4 linked regions of the Phenylobacterium zucineum HLK1 genome follow. The protein of the gene in region 1 interacts with the protein of each later gene in a pairwise test. Links are inferred from orthologs where the notes say so. Each region holds a gene or a part of one and is shown in the gene's direction. Other genes may lie near its edges. The genes, in order: secA, secG, PHZ_RS17135 and secB.

Region 1 (7,513 bases):
ACTCGATCCCGAGGCACTCCTGATAGACCGCTTCGAGGAAGCCGCCTCCCAGCGCCCGGTTGACTTCGAAGATCGCGCCCTGAATGAGGAAAACCTCATCAGCATGGAGCACATTCCCGCCGGGCCGGTCCTCGTCCATGCTCCAACGATAACGCACGCCGGCCACCGGAACAATAGCGGAACATCGTCTGCTGCAGGGCGGATGTGGCGCCAGTCGGCCGCGTTGACACTGGGAGGGGGGCTGCTTAAGTCTCGCGCGCCCTCTGACGGGCCTATTTTGCCGGCGGGCGCAGGGCCCCTTCAGTCGCCGCCGACGCCTCGCACAACGGACGCCTTCCCTTGAGCATCTTCCAACGGTTCTTCGGTTCCTCCAACGACCGCAAGGTCAAGGGCATGCAGGCGCGTGTCCTGAAGATCAACGCGCTGGAGCCCAAGATCCAGGCCCTCTCGGACGCCGAGCTGCGGGGCAAGACCGACGAGTTCAGGGCCCGCCTGGCGAAGGGCGAGACCCTGGACCAGCTGCTGGACGAGGCCTTCGCCGTGGTGCGCGAGGCCGCCAAGCGCGTGCTGGGCCAGCGGCACTACGACGTGCAGCTTGTCGGCGGCATGGTCCTGCACCAGGGCGGGATCGCCGAGATGCGGACCGGCGAAGGCAAGACGCTGGTGGCCACCGCCCCCGTCTACCTCAACGCCCTGGCGGGCAAGGGCGTCCACGTCATCACCGTCAACGACTACCTGGCCCAGCGCGACAGCGAATGGATGGGCCAGGTTTACGGCTTCCTGGGCATGACCACGGGCGTGATCGTCCACGGCCTGTCCCAGGGCCAGCGCCAGGCGGCCTACGCCAGCGACATCACCTACGGCACGAACAACGAGTTCGGCTTCGACTACCTGCGCGACAACCTGGTCTACGACTCCCGCGAGATGGTCCAGCGCGGCCACAACTTCGCGATCGTCGACGAGGTGGACTCGATCCTGATCGACGAGGCGCGCACGCCGCTGATCATCTCGGGTCCCACCGAGGACCGCTCGGAATTCTACAAGACCATCGACCTGCTCATCAAAGAGCTGGTCAAGGACCCGACCACCTACGACCACGACGAGAAGCAGCGCCAGGTCATCCTCACCGAGGAAGGCTCGGAGCGGATCGAGCAGATCCTGGAGGAGGCGGGGCACCTGGCCGAGGACTCGGCGGGCCTGTACGACCCGGCGAACGTCTCGGTCGTGCACCACGTGAACCAGGCGCTGCGGGCGAACGTGCTCTACACCCGCGACAAGGACTACATCGTCCGCGCCGGCGAGGTGATCCTGATCGACGAGTTCACCGGCCGCATGATGCATGGCCGCCGCCTGTCCGAAGGCCTGCACCAGGCCATCGAGGCCAAGGAAGGCGCCGTCATCCAGCCCGAGAACCAGACCCTGGCCTCGGTGACGATCCAGAACTACTTCCGCCTCTACTCCAAGCTGTCGGGCATGACCGGCACGGCGGCCACCGAGGCCCAGGAGTTCCTCGACATCTACCGGATGGACGTGGCCGAGATCCCGACCAACCGGCCGATCCAGCGCATCGACGACGACGACGAGGTGTACCGGACCAGCGCCGAGAAGAACCAGGCGATCATCAAGCAGATCGAGGAGTGCTACCGCCGGGGCCAGCCGATCCTCGTGGGCACCGTCTCGATCGAGAAGTCGGAACACCTCTCCGAGCTGCTGAAGGCGCACAAGTTCGAGGTCGACGGGAAGACGCAGACCGGCATCCCGCACAGCGTGCTGAACGCCCGCTACCACGAGCAGGAGGCCCTGATCGTCGCCGACGCCGGCGTGCCGGGCGCGGTGACCATCGCCACCAACATGGCCGGCCGCGGCACCGACATCCAGCTGGGCGGCAACGTCGACATGAAGCTGGCCAAGTGGCGCGACGAGCAGCGGGCGCAGGGCGCCGAGCCGACGCCCGAGCAGGCCTTCGCCCAGCGCGCGATCATCGAGGCCGAGATCAAGGACCTGAAGGAGAAGGCCCTGGCCGCGGGCGGCCTCTACGTGCTGGGCACCGAGCGCCACGAGAGCCGGCGGATCGACAACCAGCTGCGCGGCCGGACGGGCCGCCAGGGCGACCCCGGCCACTCGAAGTTCTTCCTCTCGTGCGAGGACGACCTGCTGCGCATCTTCGCCGGCGACCGGCTGGACGCGATCATGCGGACCTTCGGCGTGCAGGAAGGCGAGGCCATCACGCACAAGTGGCTGAACAGCGCCATCGCCACCGCCCAGAAGCGCGTCGAGCAGCGGAACTACGAAATCCGCAAGAACCTGCTGAAGTACGACGACGTCGTGAACGACCAGCGCAAGGCCGTGTTCGAGCAGCGCCAGGAGTTCATGGAGGCGACCGACCTTTCGGAGGCTGTCGCCGAGTTCCGCCGCGACACCATCGCCGACTTCGTCCAGCGCCACCTGCCGCCCAAGGCCTACGCCGAGCAGTGGGACGTGGCGGGCCTGGACGACCACGTTCGCCGGTACCTGGGCCTGGAGCTGCCGATCGCCGAGTGGGCCGCCGAGGACGGCATCGCCAACGAGGAGATCGAGGAGCGCATCGTCCAGGCCGCCGACGCCCGGGCGGCCGAGCGCAACGCCCTGGTGGGCGACCACATGCGCAACGTCGAGAAGAGCTTCCTGCTGCAGACCATCGACATGCAGTGGCGCGAGCACCTGATGCACCTCGACCACCTGCGCAACGTGATCGGCCTGCGCGGCTACGGCCAGCGCGACCCGCTGAACGAGTTCAAGACCGAGGCCTTCTCGCTGTTCGAGAAGCTGCTGGTGGACCTGCGCCAGAACGTGACCCGCTGGCTGATGACGGTGGAGTTCCAGTTCGAGGAGCCCGCGCCGCCGCCTCCGGAGATGTTCGAGGTCCACCTCGACCCGCTGACCGGCGAGAACGAGGCCGAGCGCGGCTTCGTGCCCGACAACATCTCGCCCGAGCAGCGCCAGGCCCTTCCCGTCACCTCCTTGCCCGACGGCTGGGAGGACACCGGCCGCAACCAGCCCTGCCCCTGCGGCTCGGGCAAGAAGTTCAAGCACTGCCACGGCGCGCTGGTGTGAGGCGGCGTCCCTCCCGGCAAGGGAGGGTTGCCCGCCCCCACGGAAGGCCGTGAAACTCTCCCCGACGACTTAGGGGAGAAACCACCATGGCCCAGGCGCTGCCGAAGGCGTGCATCATCGGCGCGGGCTGTTCCGGCTTCACGACCGCCAAGCGGCTGAAGGACCTGGGCGTGCCGTTCGACTGCTTCGAGATGTCGGACGACATCGGCGGCAACTGGTACTTCAAAAACCCGAACGGCCTGTCGGCCTGCTACGAGAGCCTGCACATCGACACGTCGAAGTGGCGCCTGGCCTTCGAGGACTATCCGGTCCCCGCCGACTGGCCCGACTTCCCGCACCACGCCCAGCTCCTGAAGTACTTCCACGACTACGTGGACCACTTCGGCCTGCGCCCCCTGATCACCTTCAACACCGCGGTCACCCACGCCGAGCGCACGGCGGAGGGGCTCTGGTCGGTGACGCTGTCGACCGGTGAGACTCGCCTCTACGACGTGCTGTTCGTCTGCAACGGCCACCACTGGGACGCGCGCATCCCGGAGTATCCCGGCGCCTTCGACGGGCCGGCCTTCCACGCCCACGAATACCGCGACCCGTTCGACCCCGTGGACATGCGCGGCAAGAACATCGTCGTCGTCGGCATGGGCAATTCGGCGATGGACATCGCCTCGGAGCTGTCCCAGCGGCCGATCGCGAGGAACCTCTGGGTCGCCGCCCGGCGCGGCGTCTGGGTGCTGCCGAAGTACATGGACGGCCGGCCGGCGGACAAGGCGGCCCTGCCCCCCTGGTTCCCGCGCAAGCTGGGCCTGGCGCTGGCCCGCAAGAAAATCAAGCGGGCCATCGGGCGGATGGAGGACTACGGCCTGCCCAAGCCCGACCACGAGCCGCTGGAGGCGCACCCGTCCGTCTCGGGCGAGTTCCTGACCCGGGCCGGCTGCGGCGACGTGAAGTTCAAGCCGAACATCGCCGAGCTGATGGGCAAGAAGGTCCGCTTCGAGGACGGCAGCGTCGAGGACGTGGACGCCATCGTCTACGCCACCGGCTACAGGATCAGCTTCCCGTTCTTCACGGATCCCGAGCTGCTGCCGGACGCCGAGCACCGCTTCCCGCTGTTCAAGCGGATGATGAAGCCGGGAATCCCGAACCTGTTCTTCATGGGCCTGGCCCAGCCCCTGCCGACGCTGGTCAACTTCGCCGAGCAGCAGGCCAAGCTCGCCGGCGCCTACCTCGTGGGCCGCTACAAGCCGCCCGCGCCCGCGGAGATGGCGCAGGTCACCGCCAAGGACGAGGCCCTGCACCTCGGCCCCTACTACAAGTCGGCCAGGCACACGATCCAGGTGGACTTCGGGATCTACGTCCACGACCTCCTGAAGGAGATCGAGCGCGGCGGGAAGCGGGCGAAGGCCGCCGGCTACGCCCTGCCAGTTCCCGCCCGCGCGGTCAGCGCGTCACGATCGGAAAGTCCGGCCGCGGCGGCGTGAGGAAGCCCAGCAGGCGGACGAGCGCCCCGGCTTCGCCCTCCGAGGCCGCCGGCGGCCTGGCCCCCGCCAGGGCCGCCGCCAGGAACTGGGCCCGCGGCAGGACGAACACCGCCTCGGCCGCGCCCTTGGGATCGGCCTCGTAGGTGAGGACGTCGTTGCGCACGGCCACCCGATAGCGCTCGTCGCGGTCCGGGAAGACGAGGTCGAGGCTGACCGCCTGCCCCCGCGACTTGGCGGGATCCAGCCGCACCGCCAGGAGGTCGAGCAGCATCGGCGTCGGGGTGCTGCGGACCATGTCGAGCGAGCCGGCGCGGGCCGGCCCCGGCCGCACGCCCTGCGAAAGCTCCTGGGCGCCGGTCAGGTACATGTTGCGCCAGATGGCGCTCTCGGCCGCCGCCGCCTGGCGGCGGTAGACGCGGGCCAGGAGCTCGCGGGCGGCCACGTTCGTCGCATCGGCCAGCACGATCCGGTTCAGCAGGGTCGCCGCCCAGCGGTCGTCGCCGGCGTCGTAGGCCCGGCGCGCCTGCGCCAGCACCTTGCCCGCCCCGCCCATGGCGGCGACGTAGCGGGCGCTCTCGTCGACCGGATCGAGCGGCGCGAGGTTCACCGGATTGCCGTCGTACCAGCCCATGTAGCGCTGGTAGATCGCCCGGCTGTTGAAGCTGAGCGTGCCGTAGTAGCCGCGGTTGAACCACTCGCGGTCCAGCGCCTCCGGCAGCTTGAGCCGGTTGGCGATCTCGGGGCCCGTGAGGCCCTCGTTCATCAGGCGCACCGTCTGGTCGTGCAGGTACTTGTAGGCGTCGCGGTGGCTGGCGACGTAGGCGGCGATCGTCTCCCGACCGAAGCGGGGCCAGGCGTGGCTGGTGAACAGCACGTCGGTCCGGTCGCCGTAGAGGCGCAGGGACTCCGAAAGGCCGTCCGCCCACAGCTTGGCGTCACGCACCAGGGCGCCGCGCGGCGTCAGCACGTTGTGCATGGTGGCGTTGGCGTTCTCGGCCAGGCTGAGCGCCTTCAGGTCCGGCAGGTAGATGTTCATCTCGGCCGGCGCCTCGGTGTTGGGCGTCACCTGGAACTCCAGGCGCACGCCGTCGACCGTCAGGGTCTGGCCGGTGCGTTCGATCTCCAGCGTCGGCGGGATGAGCGTCTGGGTCCCGGAGCTGACCGCCTGGCCGATGCCCGAGCTGATGGGCCCCTCGGGGCCGCGCGGCTGGCCGCCGCCGAACTGGTAGGCCGCCCGGCGCTGCATGGCGGGGCCGGCGATGATGTTCTCGGAGACCGCGTGCTCCAGAAAGCCCTGGGGCGCGATCACTTGGACCTTCCCGGCGTCGACGTCGGCCTGCTCGACCATGCCGCGGGCGCCGCCGAAGTGGTCGACGTGGCTGTGGGTGTAGACGAGGGCCGTCACCGGCCGCACCCCCAGCGTCTGGTTGGCGAGGTCGAGGGCGGCGCGCGCCGTCTCGGCCGAGGTGAGCGGGTCGATGACGATCCAGCCGGTCTTGCCGGCGATGAACGTGGCGTTCGCGAGGTCGAAGCCGCGGACCTGCCAGACGCCGTCGGCGACCTTGAAGAGGCCGTGCTTCGACAGGAGCTGCGCCTGCCGCCACAGGCTGGGGTTCACGGTGGCCGGCGCGGGTCCCGCGAGGTGGGCGTCGGCCGACAGGTCCCAGACGACCCGGCCATCGGCGGCGGTGATCCTCGGGTCCGCCCGCGTGGCGACGAAGCCCCGCTCGGCGAACTCGAAGTCCTGCCGGTCGGCGAAGTCGGGCCCCGCCTGCGCCGCCGTGGCCAGGGCAAGGCCCAGCGCCAGGCCCAGCGCGGCGCCGATCGTCAGCTTCCTCATGTGACGCACCTCCCGCCCGAGGGATGAGCCCGCGGCGCGACCCTGGCAACCTTGCCCCGACGTAACTTGACGAGGCGGGCCCCTGTCGGCGCTTCTGCCGGTTCGGATGGGGGACGAGAGATGAAGTTCGCAAGCTGTGCGGCGGCGCTGGCCGCGTTCTGCCTGGCCGGGTTCGGCCTGATCGGGCCGGTGGCGGCGCAGACGGGGGACCAGAAGGCCGCCTTCGCCGAGATCGACCCGCTATTCGAGGCCTTCATGCGCGAGCAGAACGTCCCCGGCCTCGTCTATGGCGTCGTGGCCGACGGCAAGCTGGCCTACGTCCGGACCCTGGGCGTGCAGGACGTGGAGACGAAGGCGCCGGTCACGGCCGACACCGTCTTCCGCATCGCCTCGATGTCCAAGAACTTCACCGCGCTGGCGGCGCTGAAGCTCAGGGACGAGGGCCGGCTGTCGCTGGACGCCCCCGCCGAGCAGTACGTGCCGGAGCTGAAGGCGCTGAAGTATCCCACGACGGACAGCCCGAAGATCACCGTCCGCGACCTTCTCAGCCACGCCGGCGGCTTCGTCACCGACGACCCCTGGGGCGACCGCCATCTCGACATGGCGGAGCCGGACTTCTCGCGCTTCGTCGCGGCGGGCGTCCCGTTCTCGCGAGCGCCCGGGACGGCGTTCGAATATTCCAACTTCGGCTATGCGCTCGCCGGCCGGGTGGTCTCGAACGCCTCGGGGACGCCCTACGCCGACTACATCGGCGCCCGCTTCCTCGCGCCGCTGGGCATGGCCTCGACCACGTTCGACATCGGCAAGGTCCCGGCCGGGCGCCTCGCCCGCGGCTATCGGTGGGAGGACGGGCGCTGGACGCCCGAGCCGGCGCCGGGTCCCGGCGCCTTCGGGGCGATGGGCGGGCTCCTGACCAGCGCTAACGACTACGCCCGCTACATGGCCTGGGAGCTCGCCGCCTGGCCGCCGCGCGATGGGCCCGAGGACGGGATCCTGGCCCGCGCCAGCATCCGCGAGATCGCCCGTCCCCAGACCTACGCCACCGTGCAGCGGCGGTCCGATCCCGAGGGCTGCGACCGGGCGGCCAGCTACGGCATGGGGA
Region 2 (7,110 bases), 1.1 Mb from region 1 along the record:
CTGGGCGGCGGCGTTCTTGCGCAGCTCGGCCTCCAGCACCGGCCGGGCCTCCTCGAGGGTGACCGTCTGGCCGGGGGTCACGGAGATCACCTTCACGACCGCCAGGCCCAGTTCGCCCTGGGCGCGGGCGACCTGGCCGGGCTGCAGGCCGAAGGCGACGTCGGCCACGCGACGGTCGGCGAGGGCGGTCTTCGGCTTGTCCTCGTAGGTGATGACGTCCACGCCGGCGGCCTTGGCGACCGCGGCCGGATCGTCGCCCCGCGCCAGGCCGGCCTGGATCTGCTGGGCCGCCGCGGCGTCCTTGGCGGGAATCTGCACCAGCGTGCGGGTCTCCGGGCGCGAGAAGGTGTCCTTGCGGAACTCGTAGAGCTTCTTCAGCTCGGCCTCGTCGACGGGCGTGTTCTGGGGAACGGCCTGCGGGGTGAAGCGCACCACCGTCAGCACGCGCATCTCGGGACGGGTGAGCTGCTCGGCGTTCTCCTTCATGAAGGCCGTCAGCTGCTCGTCGGTCGGCGCCGCCACGGCCGGAACGTTCGCGGCGGTCACGTTGAACCAGGCCACGTCCCGGCTCTCCAGGCCGAAGATGGCGCCGAGCGCGCCGTAGGCCCGCGGCGCGCGCAGGCCTTCGCCCACGCCCGCGCCCCAGTGCTGGGCGGCCATCTGGTCCCGCAGGGCGCGGTCGAAGCCCTCCGGGGTCATGTCGTTCTCGGCCAGGCGTTGCTGGAAAGTGTTGCGGTCGAAGCGGCCGCTGATCGGATCGAAGAAGGCCGGGATCTTCGAGATCTCGGCCACCAGCAGCTTGTCCGACGGGCGGATGCCGATCTTGTGCAGCATCTCGGCGAAGGCCTCGCGGGTGGCCAGGCCGTTCAGCACCTGGCGGTCGATGCCGTTGGCCTCGGCCATCTCGGGCGTGATGGGCTGGCCGGCCTGCTGTTCCAGCCGCTTGCGGTAATCCTCGTACTCGCGCCGGAATTCGGCCGAGGTGACCACCCGCGAGCCGGCCTTGATGACCTGGTCGCCGGTGGCGCCGCTGAATACGTCGTTGATGCCGAAGACCGCGAAGCTGACGATCAGCAGGCCGATCAGGACGGCGGCGACCCAGGACTTCGCGAACTGGCGGATGGCGGCGAGCATCAGGAATAACCCTTTCCGGGGCGCAGGCGTGCGGGCCGGTATAGTGGAGGCCGCTTCCGTACGGCAAGGAGGTGACAGGCCGCCCAGCTTGCCTTAACCGCGCCGGCCATTGCGACGTATGTGAGGCAAGATGACCGCTCCCAAGCCGCTGATCGCCGGAAACTGGAAGATGAACGGGCTGGCCGCCGCGCTGTCCGAGGCCAAGGCCGTGGCCGCCGGGGCGGCCGCGAGCGCCGCGCGCGTGGCGATCTGTCCGCCCAGTCTGCTGGTCCACCGGATGAGCGAGGCGCTGGCGGGGACGCCGGTGCTGGTCGGCGGTCAGGACTGCCACACGGACGAATCGGGCGCCTTCACCGGCGACGTCTCGGCCGAGATGCTGGCCGACGCCGGCGCGAAGCTGGTGATCCTCGGCCACTCCGAGCGGCGGTCGGGCTACCGCGAGACCGACGCCCTGGTGGCGGGCAAGGTCAAGGCGGCGCTGCGCGCGGGGCTGGAGCCGATCGTCTGCGTCGGCGAGACGCTGGAGGAGCGTAAGGCCGGCCAGGCGCTGGCGATCGTCACGCGCCAGGTCCGCGGCTCGCTGCCGACCGAGCTGGCGGGCAAGGCCTTCGCGGTGGCCTATGAGCCCGTGTGGGCGATCGGCACCGGCCTGACGCCCACCACGCCCGAGATCGAGGAAATGCACCGCGCGATCCGGGCCACCCTGGTCGAGATGTTCGGCGAGGCGGGCAGGGCGGTCCCCATCCTGTACGGCGGCTCGGTGAAGCCGTCGAACGCGGCCGAGATCCTGCACGCCGACGAGGTGGGCGGCGCGCTGGTGGGCGGCGCGTCCCTGAAGGCGCAGGACTTCCTCGGGATCGTGAACGCCCTCTAGGGCCCCCTCAGGCTCCGGGGCCCTTCAGCTCGACCGTGTTGCCCTCGGGGTCCTGCAGGTAGATCGACCAGCCGTCGCCGTCGGCCCCGTAGCGGGGGCCTTCGTCCGTCACGGCGACTCCGTGAGCGGCCAGGTGATCCTTGATCGCCTGGGCGTCGTAGGGACGCACCTGCAGGGCGAAATGGTCGAGGTTGCGGCCCTCGGCGCCGGGCCCGGCGCCGCCCATCCGCCCCAGCGGGCCGTCGAGCGTGACGAGGTCGATCATCTGCGGCCCGCAGCGGATGTGGGTGAGTCCGATCTCCGGACGGTCGCGGTCCACCGAGAGCCCCAGCACGCCGCAGTAGAAGGCGAGCATCCGCTCCTTGTCGCGGACGCGCAGCACGATGTGGTCGAAGCCGGCGACGACGATGGGCTGGGTCATGGCGGGTCTCCCTGCCGTGGAGATAGGGCCGCCCAGCCTAGAGCAGAAGGCCGAACAGCCGCACGTCCCGCCGCTCGCCGTCCTCCAGGATGTGGCCGCGCAGCAGGCCCTCCTCCTCGAAGCCGAGCTTCTCGAGCACGCTCTCCGAGCGCCGGGCGCCCAGGTGCGTGCGGGCGGTCAGCTTCCGCAGCCCGTTCGCCGCGGCGAAGGCGATCACCGCTCGCATCGCCTCCAGGCCATAGTCCTCGCCCGAGGTCTGCCGGCCCAACATCAGGCCCACCTGGGCCCTGCGATGGCGCCGGTCGATCTCGGTAATGTCGAAGCAGCCGACGAACGCCCCGTCCGAGAGCCGGCGCATGGCCCAGCGCATGGCGCGCCCGGCCGCCATGTCCTCGACGTGGTTGCGGACCACGCCGGCGACGACGTCGGGGTCGTTGGGCTCGGGCGCCTCCCAATAGGCGAGCACCTCCGGGTCTGCGAGGAGGGGGAAGATCGCCTCGGCGTCCTCGAGGGTCAGGGGATTGAGCCGGAGCCGTTCGGTTTCGAGGATCGGCAGGCGCTGCAGGTCGAGAATCATCACTTGTCCGACGGAAGCGACCCGCTACCTATGGCCTTGGGCCCGCCTCGGTGGTAGAGCGCGCGCTTCATTTCGGCGGGGTGTGTCCGCCGCGCACTGGAAAGACTGTCCATGCTGCTCACGCTGCTCCTCGTGATCGAGGTCATCGTCGCGTTCTTCCTGATCGTCGTGGTCCTGCTGCAGCGGTCCGAAGGCGGGGCGCTGGGCATGGGCGGCGGGCCTTCGGGCTTCATGACCGCGCGCGGGGCCGGCGACCTGATGACCCGGATCACCTGGATCCTGGGGTCGGTGTTCTTCGTGCTGGGCCTGCTGCTGACGATCATGGCCGGCCGGGAAGGGGGCTCCTCGTCCGTGGTCGACCGCCTGAAGGTGGACGCCATCGATCCGAACAGCCTGAACCAGTCGGCGCCCCAGCCGACCCCGGCCGCGCCGGCGCAGGGTGGCCCCGCGCCGCTCCAGGCCCCCGCGCCCGTGGTCGGCAATCCGTTCGGCGCCCAGCCGGCCCCGACCGCTCCGCAACCGGCTCCCCAAACGGCCCCCGCGCCCGCCGCGCCGCAGTAATCCGTGGATAGTTTGCACCACGGGGCGGGCCGCCCCGGCGAATCACGGCTACTCTGAGCGCCCATGGCCCGGTACATCTTCATCACCGGCGGCGTGGTCTCCTCTCTTGGTAAAGGTCTCGCGTCCGCCGCGCTTGGCGCCCTGTTGCAGGCGCGCGGCTACAAGGTCCGTCTGAGGAAACTCGACCCCTATCTCAACGTCGATCCGGGGACGATGAGCCCCTACCAGCACGGCGAGGTCTTCGTGACCGACGACGGGGCCGAGACCGACCTCGACCTCGGCCACTACGAGCGCTTCACGGGCGTCTCGGCCACCCGCGCCGACAACATCACGACGGGCCAGATCTACAAGACGATCATCGAGAAGGAGCGCCGCGGCGACTACCTCGGCGCGACGGTCCAGGTCATTCCGCACGTCACCGGCGAGATCAAGGACTTCGTCCTCTCCGATCCCGGCCCGGATGTGGACTTCGTGCTGATCGAGGTCGGCGGCACGGTGGGCGACATCGAGGGCCTGCCGTTCTTCGAGGCGATCCGCCAGCTGGGCCAGGAGCTGCCCCGCGGGCACGCCTGCTACATCCACCTGACGCTGCTGCCGTTCATCAAGACGGCCGGCGAGATGAAGACCAAGCCGACCCAGCACTCGGTGAAGGAGCTGCGCTCGATCGGCATCCAGCCCGACATCCTGCTGTGCCGGACCGAGTTCCCGATCCCCGAGGGCGAGCGGCGCAAGATCGCCCAGTTCTGCAACGTGCGCCCCAGCGCCGTCATCCAGGCGATGGACAGCGCCAACATCTACGCCGTGCCGTTGGACTATCACCACGAGGGACTCGACACCGAGGTGCTCGACGTCTTCGGCCTGCTGGACCAGGCGCCGAAGCCTGACCTGACCCGCTGGGAAGAGATCTCCCACCGCCTGAGCCACCCCGACGGCGAGGTGAACATCGCCATCGTCGGCAAGTATACGGGCCTGACCGACGCCTACAAATCGCTGGTCGAGGCGCTGGTCCACGGCGGCGTGGCCAACAACGTCCGGGTCAAGTTCGACTGGATCGAGGGCGAGGCCTTCGAGAAGGACGAGGACCTGATCGCCGTGCGTCTGGCCAACGTCCACGGCGTGCTGGTCCCGGGGGCCTTCGGCGAGCGCGGCTCGGAGGGGATGATCCGGGCCGTCCAGTTCGCCCGCGAGCACCAGATCCCGTACTTCGGCATCTGCTTCGGCATGCAGATGGCGATGATCGAGGCGGCCCGGAACCTGGCCGGCATCCGGCAAGCTTCGTCCACCGAGTTCGGCCCGACCTCCGAGCCCATCGTCGGCCTGATGACCGAGTGGACCCGGGGGAACGAGAAGCAGGTCCGCGCCGAGGGGGGCGAGCTGGGCGGCACCATGCGCTGCGGCGCCTATGACGCCGTGCTGGCCCCCGGATCGCGGGTGGCCGAGATCTACGGCTCGACCGCCATCCAGGAGCGCCATCGCCACCGCTACGAGGTGAACATCGGCTACCGCGAGCGGATCGAGGCCACGGGCCTGAAGTTCACCGGCCTGTCGCCCGACGGCCAGCTGCCCGAGATCTGCGAGCGGGCGGACCATCCCTGGTTCGTCGGCGTGCAGTACCACCCGGAGCTGAAGAGCCGGCCGTTCGACCCGCACCCGCTGTTCGCCAGCTTCATCGGCGCGGCCAAGGAGCGGAGCCGGCTGGTCTAGGCCAGGCCCCTTTCGCGCAGCAGGGCCTCCTCGTCGCCCGACACCCAGCCGAAGATCCTGGGTCCCTCGTCGGTCAAGCGTACGAAGTAGGTCACCTCGAAGTCGATATCGGTCTGCGAGCCGTCCTTGCGGCGGTAGCGGGCGCGCCAGCTGACCTTGGCTGTCGCGTGCCGGTCGTCGATAGGCGTGACCGCGACGTCGCGGAGCGTCATGGCCTGGGCGCCTGTGGCCCGGTAGTGATCGTAGCCGGCCCTCATCGCCTCGACGAGCGAGGCGTCGTTCCGCCCCGTCGCGACCCCTTGGGGCCCGGCGGCGATGAACTCGGGCGTGAAGAGGGCGCCCGCGTCCTCGGGCGCCGCCTCGCCGTGCAGGCCGCGGTTGAAGTTGTCCTCGTGGCGGCGGAAGAGGGCGTGGATCTCGGCTTCCATGGTTTCACTCCAACGAGCGTGGGCCGGCAGGGGCTGCATTGGGAGGAACCCGAGGCGGGCGCTTGATCCGAAGCGGCGTTTCATGCATACACCGCCGCTCACGTCGGCGGCCTCACTCGGCCGCCGCAGTCATTTCGAGATTTCCGATGGCCGTTCCCAAGAGAAAAACCTCGCCCTCGCGGCGGAACATGCGTCGCTCGCACCACGCGCTGGGCCCGAACGCCTATCACGAAGACAAGGAAACGGGCGAGCTGAAGCGCCCGCACCACGTCGACCTGAAGACCGGCATGTACAAAGGCCGCCAGGTCCTGACGCCGAAGGAAGACTAAGCCTCATCCGAGGCAGCGATTCCGCGCGGCCCCGTCTGGCGACAGGCGGGGCCGTTCGCATGCGCGCTACTGGCTCCGCCCGCGGGCCTGCACCTTCTCGCGGCGGGCGGCGACCATCTCGGGCGTGACCTCGACGTTGTGCGCGAGCGAGCGCTCGTGCTCCAGCTTGAGCCCCTCGGCCAGGGTCGTCTCGTAGCCGTCGTCGATCATCGCCTTGTATCCGACCAGCATGTCGGCCTCGATGTCGGCCATCTGCCGGGCCAGGGTCAGCGCGGCCTCCATCAGCTCGCCGGGTTCGACGACGCGGTTCGCAAGGCCCCATTCGTAGGCGGTTCTGGCGTCGAGGAAGTTGCCGGTCAGCGACAGTTCCTTGGCCCGATAGGGGCCGATCACGCGCGACAGCTTCTGCGACAGCCCCCAGCCGGGGGTGATCCCGACCCGCGCGTGGGTGTCGGCGAAACGGGCGTTGGTCGAGCAGATCAGCACGTCACAGGCCAGCGCCACCTCGAAGCCGCCGGTGATCGCCACGCCGTTGATCGCGCCGATGATCGGCTTGCGGGTGGCCAGCAGCGCGCGGGCGGGGTTCTCGGCCGGGTCCGTCGTGTTGGCCGCGCCCATGCCCAACGGATCGGACGACAGCTCCTTCAGGTCGAGCCCGGCCGTGAACGCCCGCTCGCCCGCGCCGGTCAGGACGATCACCTTCACCTCGGGGTCGGCGTCCAGCTCGACCATGGCCTGCCGCAGCGCCTGGCGCAGGGCCTTCGACAGGGCGTTCATCGCCTCGGGCCGGTTGAGGGTGACGACGGCGACCCCGTCGAACGGCTTTTCCACCAGCAGCATGATCTTCCTCCCTTGGCGTCCCGGCATGACCGGCCGACGCCGCGGCAAGTCAACCGGGGAAGTCAAGTTGCCCCTGTCGCGGAAGGTGGCTAAGGCTCGCGCGCCGCAACACCCGAGGGAGCTCCATGACCGAGATCGTCGACATCACCGCCCGTGAGATCCTGGACAGCCGGGGCAACCCGACCGTCGAGGTCGACGTGATCCTCGAGGACGGCGCCATGGGCCGTGCGGCGGTGCCCTCG
Region 3 (7,219 bases), 2.7 Mb from region 1 along the record:
GGCGAGCACGGCGCTGATCAGAATCGGACGCATGGTTTCTCCTCCGTCGTGAAGCCGAGCTAACGCCGTTCGACCTTGGCCGTTCCGGAGCGCTCCTCGTCCCCCTCGGCAATCGCGCCGGGAATGGTCCATATAGACGCCATGACCGCTTCGACGACCGCCGCTCCGCCGCCCCCCAACAACCTGGTGGGCCTTGCGATCCTGGGCGCCTTCGCCGCCTGCGGGGCGGCGCTGGCGACCGCCGCCGCGCCGGGCGCGCTGGGCCTGCTGACCTTCGGCTTCGTGATGAGCGGCTGGATCCTGGCGGTCATGGCCCACGAGTTCGGCCATGCGTTCGTCGCCTACCTCGCCGGCGACCACACCGTGCGCGAGAAGGGCTATCTCTCGTTCGATCCGCGCCGGTACGGCGATCTCGCGACCAGCCTCGTCATCCCGCTGATCGCCCTGGCGCTGGGGGGCATCGGCTTCCCGGGCGGCGCGGTTTGGCTGCGCCACGACCTGATGCGCAGCCCGGCCTGGCGGGCCGCCGCCTCGTTGGCCGGCCCCCTCGGCACGCTGGTCGTCCTGCTGGTGCTGGCCGGCGTCCTGGCGATGTGGGGCGGGTCAGCCTCGGGCCCGCTGTTCGCGGCGGTCGCGCTCCTCGCCTTCCTGCAGGCGACGGCGCTGATCCTGAACCTGCTGCCGATCCCGGGCCTCGACGGCTTCAACGCCGTCCGCCCGTTCCTGCCCAAGCGCTGGGATCCCGGCCTGCGGAAGGCCGAAGGCCTGGGCCTGTTGATCCTGCTGGCGGCGATCTTCCTCGTCCCCGGCTTCGGCGCCCTGCTGTTCGGGACCGCCGCCGACCTGGCCGCCGGCCTGGGCGTGCCGCGGCCGGCTATCGTCGCGGGCTTCGAGGCCTTCCAGTTCTGGCGCTAGACCAGCGAAAGCATGGGGCGGCGGGACGCATCGCGGTCCGCCTCCCGCAGTTCGGCCTGCACGATCGAGGCCAGCTCGCGGTACCGTTCGGCCATCCGCCTGAGGTGGTCGCGCGCCGCCGCGTCCGCGGTCTTCGCCGCCGCCGTCTCGGCGAGGGCGGCTTGCTTCAGGTAGTGCTCGACGCGGCGCATAGGGAACCTCGAACCTGGGAGGCGTCCTATCTGGCGCCGTCGCGTACCGGCGTCCAATCGACTTTTTTGCAGTGCAGCATAGAGCGGACTTATGGCTCCGCTTCCGGCCCGGCCGGCGTAGGTCACCTTTCGGCAAGCTTTCACGGTTCATCTGCGGCATGCTGGAACAGACGATGAACGCGATTCGACCCGTCCGCATCCTGGGGCTCGATCCGGGCCTGCGCCGCACCGGCTGGGGCGTGGTGGCGTGCGAGGGCGCGCGCCTGAGCCACGTCGCCCACGGGGTCATCGCCCCGCCGGACAAGCTGCCCTTCGCCGAGCGCCTGCTGGTGCTGCTCTCGGGGATCGAGGCGATCATCGCCGAGCACGCCCCCGACGAGGCCGCCGTCGAGGAGACCTTCGTCAACGACAACGCCCGCTCGGCCCTCAAGCTGGGCCACGCCCGCGCCATGGCCCTCGTGGCCCCCGCGCGCGCCGGCCTGCCCGTCGCCGAGTACGCCGCCACCGTGGTCAAGAAGGCGGTCGTCGGGACCGGCGGCGCCGACAAGGCGCAGGTCGGCTGGATGATCGCCCGCCTGCTGCCCGCCGCCGGCAAGACGACCGCCGACGCCGCCGACGCGCTGGCGGTCGCCATCGCCCACGCCCACGCCCGCACGGCCGCCAACCGGACATGGCGGGTCGCCTGAAGCGGCGGACAAATCACCGTGTCCGAGGTTCCCCCTCGCGCGGGCGCGCGGTACGTGAGCGGGAACGCATGCCGAACGTGATTCGCCCCTTCCAACCGCTGGAGCGCGCGCCTTGATCGGCCGCCTGCGCGGGCTCGTCGCCGAGGTCGGCGAGGAGGACGCCCTGATCGACGTGATGGGCGTAGGCTACGTCGTGCGCTGCGGATCGCGGACGCTCTCGCGCCTGCCGGCGGTGGGCGAGGAGACGGTGATCCACGTCGAGAGCGTCTTCGGCGAGCAGACGGGCGTGACCCTCTACGGCTTCCTCGGCCGCGACGAGCGCCGGGCGTTCGTGACGCTGCGCACCATCCAGGGCGTGGGGCCCAAGGCCGCGCTCGCGGTCCTCGACGTCCTCGCCCCGCCCGAGCTCGCCGCCGCCGTCGCGCGCGAGGACAAGGCCGCCGTCGCCCGCGCCAACGGGGTCGGCCCCAAGCTCGCCCAGCGGATCGTCGTCGAGCTGAAGGACAAGCCGATCTCCGACGGCCCCGTCGCCGCCTTCCACGCCCAGGCGACGACTCCCCAGCCGATCAAGGTCTCGGCCGCCGGCGAGGCGGTCGCCGCCCTGATGGGCCTGGGGATCGCCGAGCCGCAGGCCCGCCGGGTGGTCGAGAGCGCCGCCCTGCGCCTGGGTGAAGAGGCCGAACCGCCGGCGCTCATCAAGGCCGCGCTGCAGGAGCTGGGACGGTGAGCCGGATCGTTTCGGGGGAGGCCCAGCCGTTCGAGCCGGCCGACCGGGCGCTGCGGCCGCAGACGCTGTCCGAATTCGTCGGCCAGGAGCAGGCCAAGGCGAACCTCTCGGTGTTCATCGACGCCGCCCGGGGTCGGGGCGAGGCCCTGGACCATGTGCTGCTGTTCGGCCCTCCGGGCCTCGGCAAGACCACGCTCGCCCAGATCCTGGCCCGCGAGCTGGGCGTGAACTTCCGCGCCACCTCTGGGCCGGTGCTGGCCAAGGCGGGGGACCTGGCGGCCATCCTGACCAACCTCGAGCCTCGCGACGTCCTGTTCATCGACGAGATCCACCGCCTGGCCGCCAATGTGGAGGAGATCCTCTACCCGGCCATGGAGGACCACGTCCTCGACCTGGTGATCGGCGAAGGTCCCTCGGCCCGGTCGGTGCGGATCGACCTCGCCCCCTTCACCCTGGTGGCGGCCACGACCCGCGCCGGCCTGCTGGCGACGCCGCTGCGCGACCGGTTCGGCATCCCGGTGCGGCTGGAGTTCTACACCCACGACGAGCTCGCCAGGGTGCTGCTGGGCGCCGCGGCCAAGATGGGCGCGCCGCTCGATCCGTCGGGCGCGCGAGAGATCGCCGCCCGCGCTCGGGGCACGCCGCGCGTGGCCGGCCGGCTGCTGCGCCGGGTCCGCGACTTCGCCGCCGCCGACGGCGCCGAAGTGATCGACCGCAAGGCCGCCGCCGCCGCCCTGGCCCGACTGGACGTGGACGAGGTGGGCCTCGACGCCCTCGACCGCCGCTACCTGCGGGCGCTGATCGAGAACTACGCCGGCGGCCCGGCCGGGGTGGAGACCCTGGCCTATGCGATCGCCGAGGCCCGCGACGCCGTCGAGGACGTCATCGAGCCCTTCCTGCTGCAGCAGGGCTTCATCCAGCGCACGCCCCGCGGCCGCATGGCCTGCGCCAAGGCCTACGAGCACCTGGGCCTCCAGGCGCCGCGAAACCTCGGGGGAGCCGCGCCGCCCGCGGATCTGTTCGACAAATGAGCCACGAGCCCAGCGCGGGGTGGCTGGAAGGCCGCGAGCACGTCCTGCCGGTGCGGATCTACTACGAGGACACCGACTTCACCGGCGTCGTCTACCACGCCAACTACCTGCGCTATTTCGAACGGGGGCGGAGCGACTTCCTGCGCGTCTGCGGGATCGGCCACCAGGCGCTGCTGGAGCTGCCCGAGCCCGCCGCCTTCGCGGTCACCCACATGGCCATCGACTTCAAGCGCGCCGCGCGCATCGACGACGCCCTGCATGTGCGGACCACCTACGACGCCGTGAAGGGGCCGCGCCTGTTCGTCAGCCAGCGAATCCTGCGCGGGCAGGATCTGATCGCGCAGGCCAGCGTCGAAGCCGCCTGCATCGGCCTGGACGGCCGCGCCCGACGCCCGCCGCCAGGCCTGGTCGAGCGGCTGAAGCCGCTCTTCGCCGCGCCATAAGTTCGCCACCGATCCCCGCCAAGCACGCCGCAAAGAAGACGAGAAGGACCTCGATGGACCCGGCCGCCGTCACTCCCGAAAGCTTCAACATCGTCAACCTGTTCTTCCAGGCCGACTGGGTCGTGAAGCTGGTGATGATCGGCCTGGCCCTGGCCTCGCTCTGGTCGTGGACGATCATCCTCGACAAGCTGTTCCGCTTCGCCGCCCTGAACCGCGAGGCGACCCGCTTCGAGGACCAGGTCGCCTCGGGCCGCAGCCTGGAGGACGTCGCCGCCGAGGCCGGCGAGCGGCCCGCCCACGCCCTGCCCCGCATGCTGCAGGGCGCGCTGAAGGAGTGGCGTGACGCGCGCCAGAAGGGGCCGCCCACCGAGGCCCAGGTGGCCTTCCTGATCCAGCGCATCGACCGCCACCTCGATGCGGTCATCGCCCGCGAGAGCGCGCGGGTGGAGAACGGCCTGGGCGCCCTGGCGATCGTCGCCACCGCCTCGCCGTTCATCGGCCTGTTCGGCACGGTCTGGGGGATCATGAACTCCTTCCAGGCCATCGCCATCCAGAAGAACACCTCCCTGGCCGTGGTGGCCCCGGCCATCGCCGAGGCGCTGTTCGCGACCGCCATCGGCCTGGTGGCCGCCATCCCGGCCTACATCGCCTTCAACGCGTTCTCGACCTCGGCCGGCAAGTACGCCGCCCGCCTCGAGGGCTTCGCCGACGACCTGTCCACCGCCATCCAGCGGCGGCTGGCGGAGCGGGCCTGACATGGCGCTGTCGGCCAACGACGCCTTCGCCGCCGGCGGCGGGCGCCGCAACCGTCGCCGTTACGGCCGCGGCCGGCGCGGCGCGCTCTCCGAGATCAACGTCACCCCGCTGGTGGACGTGATGCTCGTGCTGCTGATCGTCTTCATGATCTCGGCGCCGCTGCTGACCGCTGGGGTGCCGGTCGAGCTGCCCAAGACCGAGGCGGGCGCGATCCAAGACCAGCCCGAGCCGCTGACCGTCTCCATCCGAGCCGACGGCTCGATCTATCTCGGCGAGGATCCCGTGCCGTTCGCCGGCCTGGCCCCCCGCATGCAGGCGCTCAGCGAGGGCCAGAGCCGGCCGGTCTACGTCCGCGCCGACCGCCATGCGACCTATGAGGTGGTGGCCCAGGTGATGGCCGCGCTGTCCACCTCGGGCTTCTCATCCATCAACCTGATCACCGACACGGGCGGCCCCTCGTCGGGCGCCGAGGAGCAGGCCGGCCCGTGAGGCGCATCGAGGTCTCGCCCGCGGCCTTCGGCTCGCTCGCGCTGCACGCGGGCGTGGCCGCCGCGCTGATGATCTCCTGGGGCGCGCGCGACCTGAAGGTGGGCGCGGTCGTGCCCGTTACCATCGTCTCGTCCGCCCCCGACCTCGACACCCGTCCCGCGCTGCAGGCTCCCGAGACCCAGGAGGCGATGGCCGAGACGCCCGTCCCGGACGCCGCGCCGACGCCCGAGCCGCCCCAGCCCCAGCCCCCGCCGGCCCCGCCGCAGCCGCAGCCCGCGCCCACGCCCAAGACGCCCGCCCCCGCAGCCAAGGCGCCCGCCCCCAAGGCCGCGCGACCGACGCCGAAGACCAAGGAGTCCAGCGAGGATTTCTTCGCGAGCCTCGAAAGCTCGCTGGCCAAGAGCCGCCCCTCGCCCGCCGCCAAAGGGCCCTCCCGCGCCGAGACCGCGCCCGACGCCCGCAACACCGCCGGCCGGGGTCTCGCGGCCGGCGCGGACATGCAGGGCCTCGTCCAGGAGCTGCAGCGCCGCTGGAATCCCAACTGCACGGTGGAGGGCGGCCGGGACGTGATCGTCCGGGTCGTGTTCAACATCGGCTCGGGCGGCCAGCTCGTCGGCCAGGTCACGTCCCAGATCACCGGCGGCCCCCGCGACGCCGTGGGCCAGGCCGCCGCCGAGCGGGCCGAGCGCGCCGTCTACGCCGCCTCGCCCTTCCGCGGCCTCTCGCGCGACTACTATGGTCAGCGCATCGCTGTGAACTTCAACGCCCGGGAGGCCTGCGCCGACCGATGACCGAACCGATCCGGAGCCTTTGCATGCGGCTGAAGCCCTTGATGCTCGCCCTCGCCTGCCTGTTCGCCGCGGGCCTCACCGTCCAGCCCGCCCGGGCCGAGATCGAGGTCAACGTCAACCGCGGCGACGTCCAGCCGCTGCCGATCGCCGTGCCGGCCTTCGGCGGCCAGCAGGGCGCCGACATCGCCCAGGTGATCAGCGCCAACCTCCAGCGCTCGGGACTCTTCCAGCCGCTGGACCCGGCGGCGTTCATCGAGCGCGACGTCAACATCGCCGTCCAGCCGCGCTTCGCCGACTGGAAGCAGATCAACGCCCAGGCCCTGGTGAACGGGCAGGTGACCGTCGAGGGCGGCCGGCTGCGCGTCGACTTCCGCCTGTGGGACGTTTTCGCCGAGCAGCAGCTGCTCGGCCTGCAGTTCACCTCCAGCCCCGAGAACTGGCGCCGCGTCGCGCACAAGATCTCGGACGCCGTCTACGAGCGGCTGACCGGCGAGAAGGGCTACTTCGACACCCGCGTGGTGTTCGTCGCCGAGAGCGGCCCCCGCGGCAAGCGCGTCAAGCGCCTGGCGATCATGGACCAGGACGGGGCCAACCCCAGCTACCTGACCGACGGCTCGTACATCGTCATGACCCCCCGTTTCTCCTCGAACAGCCAGGAGATCACCTACATGTCGCTGCGGCCCGACGGCTCGTCCATCTGGCTGTTCAACCTCGAGACCGGCCGCCGCGAGAGCCTCGGCAACTTCCAGGGCATGGTCTTCGCCCCGCGCTTCTCGCCCGATGGCGGCCGGGTGGCGTTCTCGGTCGAGCGCGGCGGCAACAGCGACATCTATGTGATGAGCCTTTCCAGCCGCTCCAGCACGCGGCTGACGTCGGATCCGTCGATCGACACCTCGCCGTCGTTCTCGCCGGACGGCCAGAGGATCGTGTTCAACTCGGACCGGTCGGGCTCGGCGCAGCTCTACGTCATGGGCGCCGACGGCTCGAACCCGCGGCGGATCTCCTTCGGCCAGGGCCGCTACACCACCCCGGTCTGGAGCCCGACAGGCGAGTTCATCGCCTTCACCAAGCAGACGGGCGGGCAGTTCCACATCGGCGTCATGCGCGCCGACGGCTCGGACGAGCGGCTGCTCACCTCCAGCTATCTAGACGAGGGCCCGACCTGGGCGCCGAACGGCCGCGTGCTCATG
Region 4 (7,023 bases), 830 kb from region 1 along the record:
GTATTCGTCCACCGCCGTCTCGTCGAGGCGGGCGAGCGCCAAGTTGAACTGGTTGGTCTTGCGGCTGATCTCGGCCAGCCGCTCGCGGTCCTCGGCCGGATCCAGGCTGAGGACCAGCTCGGCCTGGAGCGCCCGCAGGTATTCCTCCTCGTCCAGCTCGCGGGCGAGGGCCTCGCGCTCGGCGTTGGCGGCGATGTCGGCGGCCCGCCCGGCGAAGGTCGCCTTGCCGCGGGGCAGGCCGGGATAGAGGTCGAGCGCCCGGGCTGCGTCGGCCGCGGTGGGGCCGGCGTGCAGCAGGCGCAGGCCGGGGACCCGGGCGCCGGCCTCGACGAGCTCGCCGAGGTTGTCGTCGATCATCAGCACCGCGTCGGGCCCGATGTTGAACGCCTTCGCCGCCGCGCGAACCGCGTCGGACTTGGCCCCCCAGCTCACCTGCCAGGCGCTGACGTGCTCGGCCTTCAAGGGAAAGTCGGCGCGGGCGCGGAACAGCTCGGCCACGTCCTCGGCCTCGTTGCGCGAGACCACCGCCACCAGCACGCCCCGCTCGGCCCAGCGGACGATGGCCGCCTGCAGCGCGGCGTGGTCCGCGGTGAGGCGCACGCCCGAGGTCCCGTCCTCGCCGAGGACGCCTTCGTAGATCGTGTTGTCGAGGTCGACCGCCAGCGCCTTGACCGGCAGGGTGAAGAAGCCGGCCAGGATCTCGAAGGCGAGGGCCCGGGCCGATTCCAGAATCGCGGCCTCGCCGAGCCGCGTGCCGGTCGCCTGGGCGCGGGCCTCGTCGAACGTCCGCTCTCCCAGTCGCCGGGCGATCTCGTCCAGGCGCAGGACCGCGGCGGCCGGGGTGCGTTCGGCCCAGGCCGCCAGGGCCCCGTTCAGCGCCGCGTAGCGGTCGCCCGCGTCGGGCGCATTGCTCACGATCAGCGGCCCCGCCGCGGCGGCGCGCAGGGCGTCGAGACGCCCGACGATCCAGGCGACGAGCGCCTCGTCGTCAAGCCGGCCGTAGCGGGCGTAGTCCAGCCAGACCAGGCGGGCGTCCCCGGCCTCCTCGGGCAGGTTCAGGCTGTCGTCGTAGTCGCCGATCTCGACCCGCATCGGCGCGCCCGCGAAGCCCAGGAAGGCGGGCAGGACGCTCGCGGCGCCCTCGAACGCGTGATTGCGCAGCACCTGGAGCGTGCGCTCGCCCGCGGGCGCTCCCCGCGCGGCCTTCATGAGGCTGAATCGGTTGGGCGCGGCGGCGAACAGCGCCGCCTGCTGCTCGAGGGGCTCCAGGAGGCCGGCCGCGCTCACGAGCCGCCCTCCTCCGTCCTCCGGATCGCCGCTGCGACCGCTTCCGCGTCGGCCGGGGTCATGCCCGGCCACATGGGCAGCGAGAGCACCTCGGCCGCCAGCCGCTCGGCGAGCGGGAACTGCCCGGCCCGGAAGCCCAGGTGGGCGAACGCCGGCTGCAGGTGGCACGGCGTGGGATAGTGGATCAGGGTCTGCACGCCGGCCTCGGCCAGCTTCGCCTGCAGGGCGTCGCGCCGGGCGCTGCGCACGACGTAGAGGTGGTAGACCGCCCGGGCCCAGTCGGCCTCGCCCGGCGGCGTGACGATGTCGGTCGGCAGCGACCGCGCGTAGGCGGCGGCGACCTCGCGGCGTCGCGCATTCCGGGCTTCGAGCCTCGGCAGGAAGACCCGCAGGAACGCCGCCTGCAGCTCATCCAGCCGCGAGTTCACGCCCACCACCTCGTGGACGTACTTGCGCTCCGAGCCGTAGTTGCGCAGGCGCCGCAGGCGGTCGGCTAGCGCGGGATCGTCGGTCGTCACCGCGCCGGCGTCGCCGAGGGCGCCCAGGTTCTTGGTCGGATAGAAGCTGAACGCGGTGGCGTGCGCCAGCGCGCCCGTCCGCCGCCCCCGGTGCTCGGCGCCGTGGCTCTGGGCGGCGTCCTCCAGCACGAAGAGGCCGTGCCGGGCGGCCAGCTCCATCAGGGCGTCCATGTCGGCCGGGTGGCCGTAGAGCGAGACCGGCAGGATCGCCGCCGTCTTCGGCGTCACCGCCGCAGCCGCGGCCTGTGGGTCCAGGGTGTAGGTCCGAGGATCGGCCTCGACGGGGATGATGGTGGCCCCGACCGCCGCCACCGCCAGCCAGGTGGCGATGAAGGTGTGCGAGGGGACGATCACCTCGGCGCCCGGGCCGACGCCGGCGGCCCGCAGCGCCAGCACCAGGGCGTCGAGGCCGTTGCCGACGCCGACCGCGTGCTTCGCCCCGCAGAAGGCGGCGAACTCACGCTCGAACGCCTCCATCTCGGCGCCCAGGATGGTCCAGCCGGAATCGATCACCCGGGCGTAGGCGGCGTCCAGCTCGCTTCGCAGGCCGTCCTCGGCCAGGCCCAGGTCGAAGAACTTCATCGGCGGGCGTGAGCCAGGAAGGCGTCGAAGTCGCGGATGTAATCGCTCTCGTCGTAGACCATCGAGGCCAGCACCATGCAGACCGCCCCCGACGAGAAATTCTCGATCTCTCGCCACAGGTTCGGCCCGATGTGCAGGCCCCGGTGCGGGCGGTTCAGGGTCACCACCTCCTCGGTGGTCCCGTCGTGCAGGCGCACGTCGAAGCTGCCCGAGACCGCCAGCAGCAGCTGGTTCAGCGCCAGGTGGGCGTGACCGGCCCGCATAGAGCCGCTGGGCACGTCGTAGAGGTAGTAGACCCGCTCGATCGCGAACGGGACATGCCGGTTCGATTCCGCAAAGCACAGATTCCCCCGGGGATCCGAGATCACCGGCAGGTCGATGAAGTTGGCGAGTTTTCCGGACATGCGTCGGCGGGACGCTAGTCGAGACCGCGAGTCGAGCCAAGCGCGGCCTGCATCCCCTGGCTCACCCCCTGGCTCACCCCCTGGCTCACCTCGGAGGCTTGCGCTTCAGGGCGACATAGAGCGCGCCGGCCCCGCCATGCCGGCGGTGCGCCTCGGACACCCCCGCGACGATGTGCGCCAGGTGCGGCGCGGCCAGCCATTCCGGCGCGTGGCGGCGCAGGACGCCGTCGCCCTGCACGCCCTTGCCCGTGATCACCAGCACCGAGCGGTAGCCCTCGTCCCAGGCGCGGGCGAGGAAGGCCTCGAGCGCGGCGCGGGCCCGGTCCTGGGTCATGCCGTGCAGGTCGATCCGCGCGCCGATCGGATCGCGCTCGCGGGCGATGCGGGTCTTGCGGTTCGGCTCGATGGCGTCGACGCCCTCCCGCGCGGCTCCCAGCCTGGCCGCCGCGGGCCGCTTCGGCTCGATCCGCGCCGGGGCGTCCAGGTTCTGGGGGGCGGGCTGCTTCGGCGTCGCCCTCCCCGGGAGCGGGTGGACGGTCGCGGCCACCAGCGACCAGATCCGCAGCTCCTCGGGCTTCAGCGGCCGTTTCACCGGTAGGGGACCAGGCGGAACATGCGCAGGGTGTGGCGCACCCGCCCCGCCTCGGCTCCGGCCGCGCCGCCTTCGCCGAGGTAGAGGTCGGCCCGCACCGGCCCCTTGATCGCCCCGCCGGTGTCCAGGGCGGCGACAAGGCGGCGGTAGGTCGGGAAGGCGCCCTTCAGCAGCGGCGCCTCGGCGTCGATCCAGTAGAAGCCGCCGTAGGCGTGGTGCGCCGGGTCCACCGCGATGGCCCGGCCGGCGGGCAGGGGCACGTTCGCCGCGCCGGCGGGCGGGCGGCCGTCGCCCGGGGCGAGGCGGAAGAAGGCGTAGCGCGGATTGAGCCGCATGATCTCGTCGGCGGCCGGGCCCCGGTTGGCCGCCAGCCACAGGCGGATCGCCTCGCCCGAGGTGGCGTCCCGCGCCAGCAGGCCTCGGTCGCGCATGGGATTGGCGATGCCGACGAAGGGCTGGCCGTTGTTGGCGGCGTAGAGCGCCTTCATCCGCCGGCCGTCCTCGAAGGTCAGCACGCCCGAGCCCTGCACCTGCAGGAAGAACAGCTCCTCGGGCCGCATCCAGGCGATGGCGTCGTCGGCCGGACGCGCCTCGATGGCGGCGCGGTCGGCGTAGGGGGCGCCGTTCACCAGGTCGGCGGGCTTCGGCCGCACGGGGGCGCTGAACTCGGCGTCGGGCCGGCGGCGCGCTTCGTAGACGGGAGCGAAATAGGAAATAGGCGGTGAGCACCCCCTCGCCCGGCAGCGGCTCGGCGAGGAAGCGGCTTTCGAACCACCGGCGGGCGTCGGCGGCCGCCACGGTCCGGGCCTCGGCGCACAGCGGCTGCACCTTAGGATCGCGGACCGCCTGGCAGCCCGCGCGGAAACCCTCGAGGGCCTGGGCGTGGTCCTCGGCCGCCCAGCCGGGCAGCTCGGAGAGGAAGCGCGGGCGCAGCGCCTCTCCCGGCGCAGGCTCAGGCGCGGGCGGCGGCAGAGGCCGGTGCGGCGGGACGGCCGGTCCGACGGGCGGGACCACCGTGGGCGTGGCGCAGGCGGTAAGGACCAGGGCGGCCAGGGCCGCCCGCACCGGACCGATGTTCAAGGCGCTTACGCCTCCGCGGCGTCGACGTGGACCAGCATCCAGTTGGGGTCACGGCTCTTAAGATTGCGTTCGAACGTCCACAGCTCGGCGGTGCGGCGGTCGTCCACGGCCTCGCCCTCGGGGCCCTTGGTGCGGCTGCGGAATTCGGCCAGGAACCGGACGGTCACCCGGCCGAGGTCGGCGCCCGTGACGTCGGCCTTCTCGAGGTCGGCGCGGGGCGGGTGGAAGAACTCGACGCTCTCGGTGCGGCCCTCGGCCTCGCGCTGGTCGATGGCCGCCTCGAACGAGGCCAGCACCTGCGGCGCGAGCAGGTTCTTCAGCGTGGCCCGGTCGCCGTCGGCGAAGGCCCGCACGATCATCTCGTAGGCCTGCTTGGCGCCGCCCAGGAAGTGGCCGACGTCGAAGCTGGGGTCCAGCGCCTTCACCGCGGCCAGGCCCGTCAGCGCCACGCCGTCGTCGGCCGGTTCGGCCATCCGGTCGACGGCGCGTACGGAGCCCTGCGCCGGCTCGGCGGCGGCCTGGTCCTCCGGCTGGCGCCCGACGCGCCGGCCCAGCACCGAATAGAGCTGGTAGAGCACGATGGCCGCGAGGCCGGCGAAGATGATCAGCTCGAGGACTTGCAACTTCCTGCCTTGGCTAGGGACGTGGGGGATCCGTCCAACGCCTCAATATAGGCTGCCGGAACGCCGCCGTCAGGGGCGGCGTTGCATCCCCTGAGGCGCCATGTTAGCCGGGCCGCCCGAAGAGACGCGTTTCTCCCGCGTTTGCGATAGGATTGTTTCTCCCGCGTTTGCGATAGGATTCAAGCCAGATCATGTCCGAAACCGACGCCGGCGCCCCGGGCGCGCCCGAAGCCGCCGAAGGCCAGGCGCCCGGCATCCGCATCCTCGCCCAGTTCATCCGCGACCTGTCGTTCGAGAACCCGCGCGCGCCCGACGCCCTGCGCGCCGCCCAGACCCAGCCGCAGATCGACCTCGGCGTCGAGATGAACGCCCGGGGCCGCGAGGACGGCCTGTTCGAGGTGGACCTGAAGCTGTCGGCCAGAGCCACCCGCGACGACGGCGCCCTGTTCGTGGTCGAGCTGCTCTACGGCGGCGTGTTCCAGATCGCCGGCGTGCCGGCGGAGGACCTGGAGCCGGTGCTGCTGATCGAGTGCCCGCGCTACCTCTTCCCCTTCGCCCGCCGGATCATCGCCGACGTCACGGCCGAGGGCGGCTTCCCGCCCTTCATGCTGGATCCGATCGACTTCGCCGGCGTCTACGCGGCCCGCAAGGCCCAGGAACAGGAACAGGTCGGCCACGCCTGACGCCTGCCCTCCCCCTCGCGGGGAGGGACGCTACAGCCCGAACTTGCCCCAGAGCTCCTCGCTCTTGACCACCTCGCGGATGAACGCGGCGTGGACCGCGCGCTCCTCGTCGCTGGAGAGGGGCGCCAGCGGCCTCGGTCGCGCGCCGTAGCTGTTGCGCGTCGCCGCGTGCACCGCGCTGACCGCCGCGGACGAGGTCAGCTCCAGCCGCCGTTCGCGGCCGCCGCGCAGCTCGAGATAGACCGCCGCCAGCAGCTTGGTGTCGATCAGCGCCCCGTGCTTCTCGCGCTCCGCCAGCGAGATCTTGAAGCGCTTGCAGAGCGCGTCCAGCGAGTTGTGCATCCCCGGGAAGCGCTGCTTGGCGAGCGCCAGGGTGTCGATCCAGCGGTGGTCGGGCAGCTCGGCCCGGCTGCACAGGCCCAGCTCGTAGTTCACGAAGGCCCGGTCGAAGGCCGCATTGTGGGCGACGATCGGCGCATCGGCCACGAAGTCCAGGAACGCCTCGACGATCTCGGGCGCCTCGAACTTCGGCTTGCCGCGCAGGAAGGCGGTGGAGAGGCCGTGCACCTTCTCGGCCTCGGCCGGCATGTCCCGGCAGGGATCGATGTAGGCGTGGAAGTGCCGCCCGGTCGGGATGAAATCCTCGATCTCAAGGCAGGCGATTTCCACCAGCCGGTCGCCGGTGAGCGGGTCGAAGCCCGTGGTCTCGGTGTCGAGGACGATTTCGCGCGCCATGGCCCTTCAATGGCCCGGTTCGGCGGCCTCTTTCAACCGGCGGAAACGCGCAGGCGGCTAGTCGCCGCGCCCTCCGTCCGTCCCGGCCCGCAGGGCGGCGATGATGGTCATCACCTGGGCGCGGGCGTGCTCCAGGCCCTGGCCGGTGTCGACGACGAAGTGCGCCCGGGCCCGCTTCTCGGCGTCCGGGGTCTGCTGGGCGAGGATGGCGTCCAGCCGTTCCGGGGTCATGCCGGGCCGGGCCAGCACCCGCTCGCGCTGCATCTGGGGGGGCGCCGAGACGACCACCACCGCATCGACGTTCGCGTGGCCGCCCGTCTCGAACAGCAGGGGGATGTCCAGCACCACCATATCGGCGCCCGCCGCCTCGGCCGCCTTGAAGAACTGCACCCGGTCCTGGCCGACCAGGGGATGGACGATGGCGTTCAGCCGCTTCAGCGCCTCGGGATTTCCCAGCACCTGCTGGCGCAGCGCCTCGCGATCGACGCGGCCGTCCTTCACAACCCCCGGGAAGGCCTC

The links.
Region 2: the proteins of secA (region 1) and secG interact in binary tests that used the Escherichia coli proteins (3 or more experiments, as listed by UniProt). The link is inferred for Phenylobacterium zucineum HLK1 from one-to-one orthologs.
Region 3: the proteins of secA (region 1) and PHZ_RS17135 interact in binary tests that used the Escherichia coli proteins (3 or more experiments, as listed by UniProt). The link is inferred for Phenylobacterium zucineum HLK1 from one-to-one orthologs.
Region 4: the proteins of secA (region 1) and secB interact in binary tests that used the Escherichia coli proteins (3 or more experiments, as listed by UniProt). The link is inferred for Phenylobacterium zucineum HLK1 from one-to-one orthologs.

The regions. Positions count from the first base shown.
Region 1 is NC_011144.1:831,189-838,701, reverse strand. The notes cover bases 1-3,293. They hold secA (preprotein translocase subunit SecA), read left to right. Parts: upstream 1-339; coding sequence 340-3,093; downstream 3,094-3,293. Other genes in these bases: PHZ_RS04115 (flavin-containing monooxygenase), read left to right, coding at 3,180-3,293; PHZ_RS04125 (GxxExxY protein), read right to left, coding at 1-139. In the rest of the region: more of PHZ_RS04115, read left to right, coding at 3,294-4,571; PHZ_RS04110 (alkyl/aryl-sulfatase), read right to left, coding at 4,531-6,411; PHZ_RS04105 (serine hydrolase domain-containing protein), read left to right, coding at 6,532-7,513. UniProt on the Escherichia coli protein: Required for protein export, interacts with the SecYEG preprotein conducting channel.
Region 2 is NC_011144.1:1,957,801-1,964,910, reverse strand. The notes cover bases 1,953-4,842. They hold secG (preprotein translocase subunit SecG), read left to right. Parts: upstream 1,953-3,117; coding sequence 3,118-3,567; downstream 3,568-4,842. Other genes in these bases: PHZ_RS09645 (CTP synthase), read left to right, coding at 3,631-4,842; PHZ_RS09655 (GNAT family N-acetyltransferase), read right to left, coding at 2,467-3,006; PHZ_RS09660 (VOC family protein), read right to left, coding at 2,016-2,429; tpiA (triose-phosphate isomerase), read left to right, coding at 1,953-2,008. In the rest of the region: PHZ_RS09670 (peptidylprolyl isomerase), read right to left, coding at 1-1,134; more of tpiA, read left to right, coding at 1,265-1,952; more of PHZ_RS09645, read left to right, coding at 4,843-5,271; PHZ_RS09640 (DUF4440 domain-containing protein), read right to left, coding at 5,268-5,699; rpmF (50S ribosomal protein L32), read left to right, coding at 5,846-6,028; PHZ_RS09630 (enoyl-CoA hydratase), read right to left, coding at 6,095-6,868; eno (phosphopyruvate hydratase), read left to right, coding at 6,994-7,110. UniProt on the Escherichia coli protein: Subunit of the protein translocation channel SecYEG. Overexpression of some hybrid proteins has been thought to jam the protein secretion apparatus resulting in cell death; while this may be true it also results in FtsH-mediated degradation of SecY.
Region 3 is NC_011144.1:3,509,517-3,516,735, forward strand. Bases 2,271-5,269 are described here. They hold PHZ_RS17135 (YbgC/FadM family acyl-CoA thioesterase), read left to right. Parts: upstream 2,271-3,546; coding sequence 3,547-3,993; downstream 3,994-5,269. Other genes in these bases: ruvA (Holliday junction branch migration protein RuvA), read left to right, coding at 2,271-2,519; ruvB (Holliday junction branch migration DNA helicase RuvB), read left to right, coding at 2,516-3,550; tolQ (protein TolQ), read left to right, coding at 4,047-4,748; PHZ_RS17145 (ExbD/TolR family protein), read left to right, coding at 4,750-5,238; PHZ_RS17150 (hypothetical protein), read left to right, coding at 5,235-5,269. In the rest of the region: PHZ_RS23255 (hypothetical protein), read right to left, coding at 1-33; PHZ_RS17110 (site-2 protease family protein), read left to right, coding at 142-915; PHZ_RS17115 (hypothetical protein), read right to left, coding at 912-1,106; crossover junction endodeoxyribonuclease RuvC, read left to right, coding at 1,265-1,792; more of ruvA, read left to right, coding at 1,905-2,270; more of PHZ_RS17150, read left to right, coding at 5,270-6,029; Tol-Pal system beta propeller repeat protein TolB, read left to right, coding at 6,053-7,219.
Region 4 is NC_011144.1:2,470-9,492, reverse strand. The notes cover bases 4,221-7,023. They hold secB (protein-export chaperone SecB), read left to right. Parts: upstream 4,221-5,277; coding sequence 5,278-5,769; downstream 5,770-7,023. Other genes in these bases: coaE (dephospho-CoA kinase), read right to left, coding at 6,562-7,023; dnaQ (DNA polymerase III subunit epsilon), read right to left, coding at 5,800-6,504; timA (TIM44-related membrane protein TimA), read right to left, coding at 4,469-5,086. Outside these bases: PHZ_RS00060 (HAD-IIIC family phosphatase), read right to left, coding at 1-1,287; PHZ_RS00055 (DegT/DnrJ/EryC1/StrS family aminotransferase), read right to left, coding at 1,284-2,387; PHZ_RS00050 (sugar 3,4-ketoisomerase), read right to left, coding at 2,384-2,791; PHZ_RS00045 (Smr/MutS family protein), read right to left, coding at 2,877-3,383; PHZ_RS23825 (MltA domain-containing protein), read right to left, coding at 3,380-4,036. UniProt on the Escherichia coli protein: One of the proteins required for the normal export of some preproteins out of the cell cytoplasm. It is a molecular chaperone that binds to a subset of precursor proteins, maintaining them in a translocation-competent state.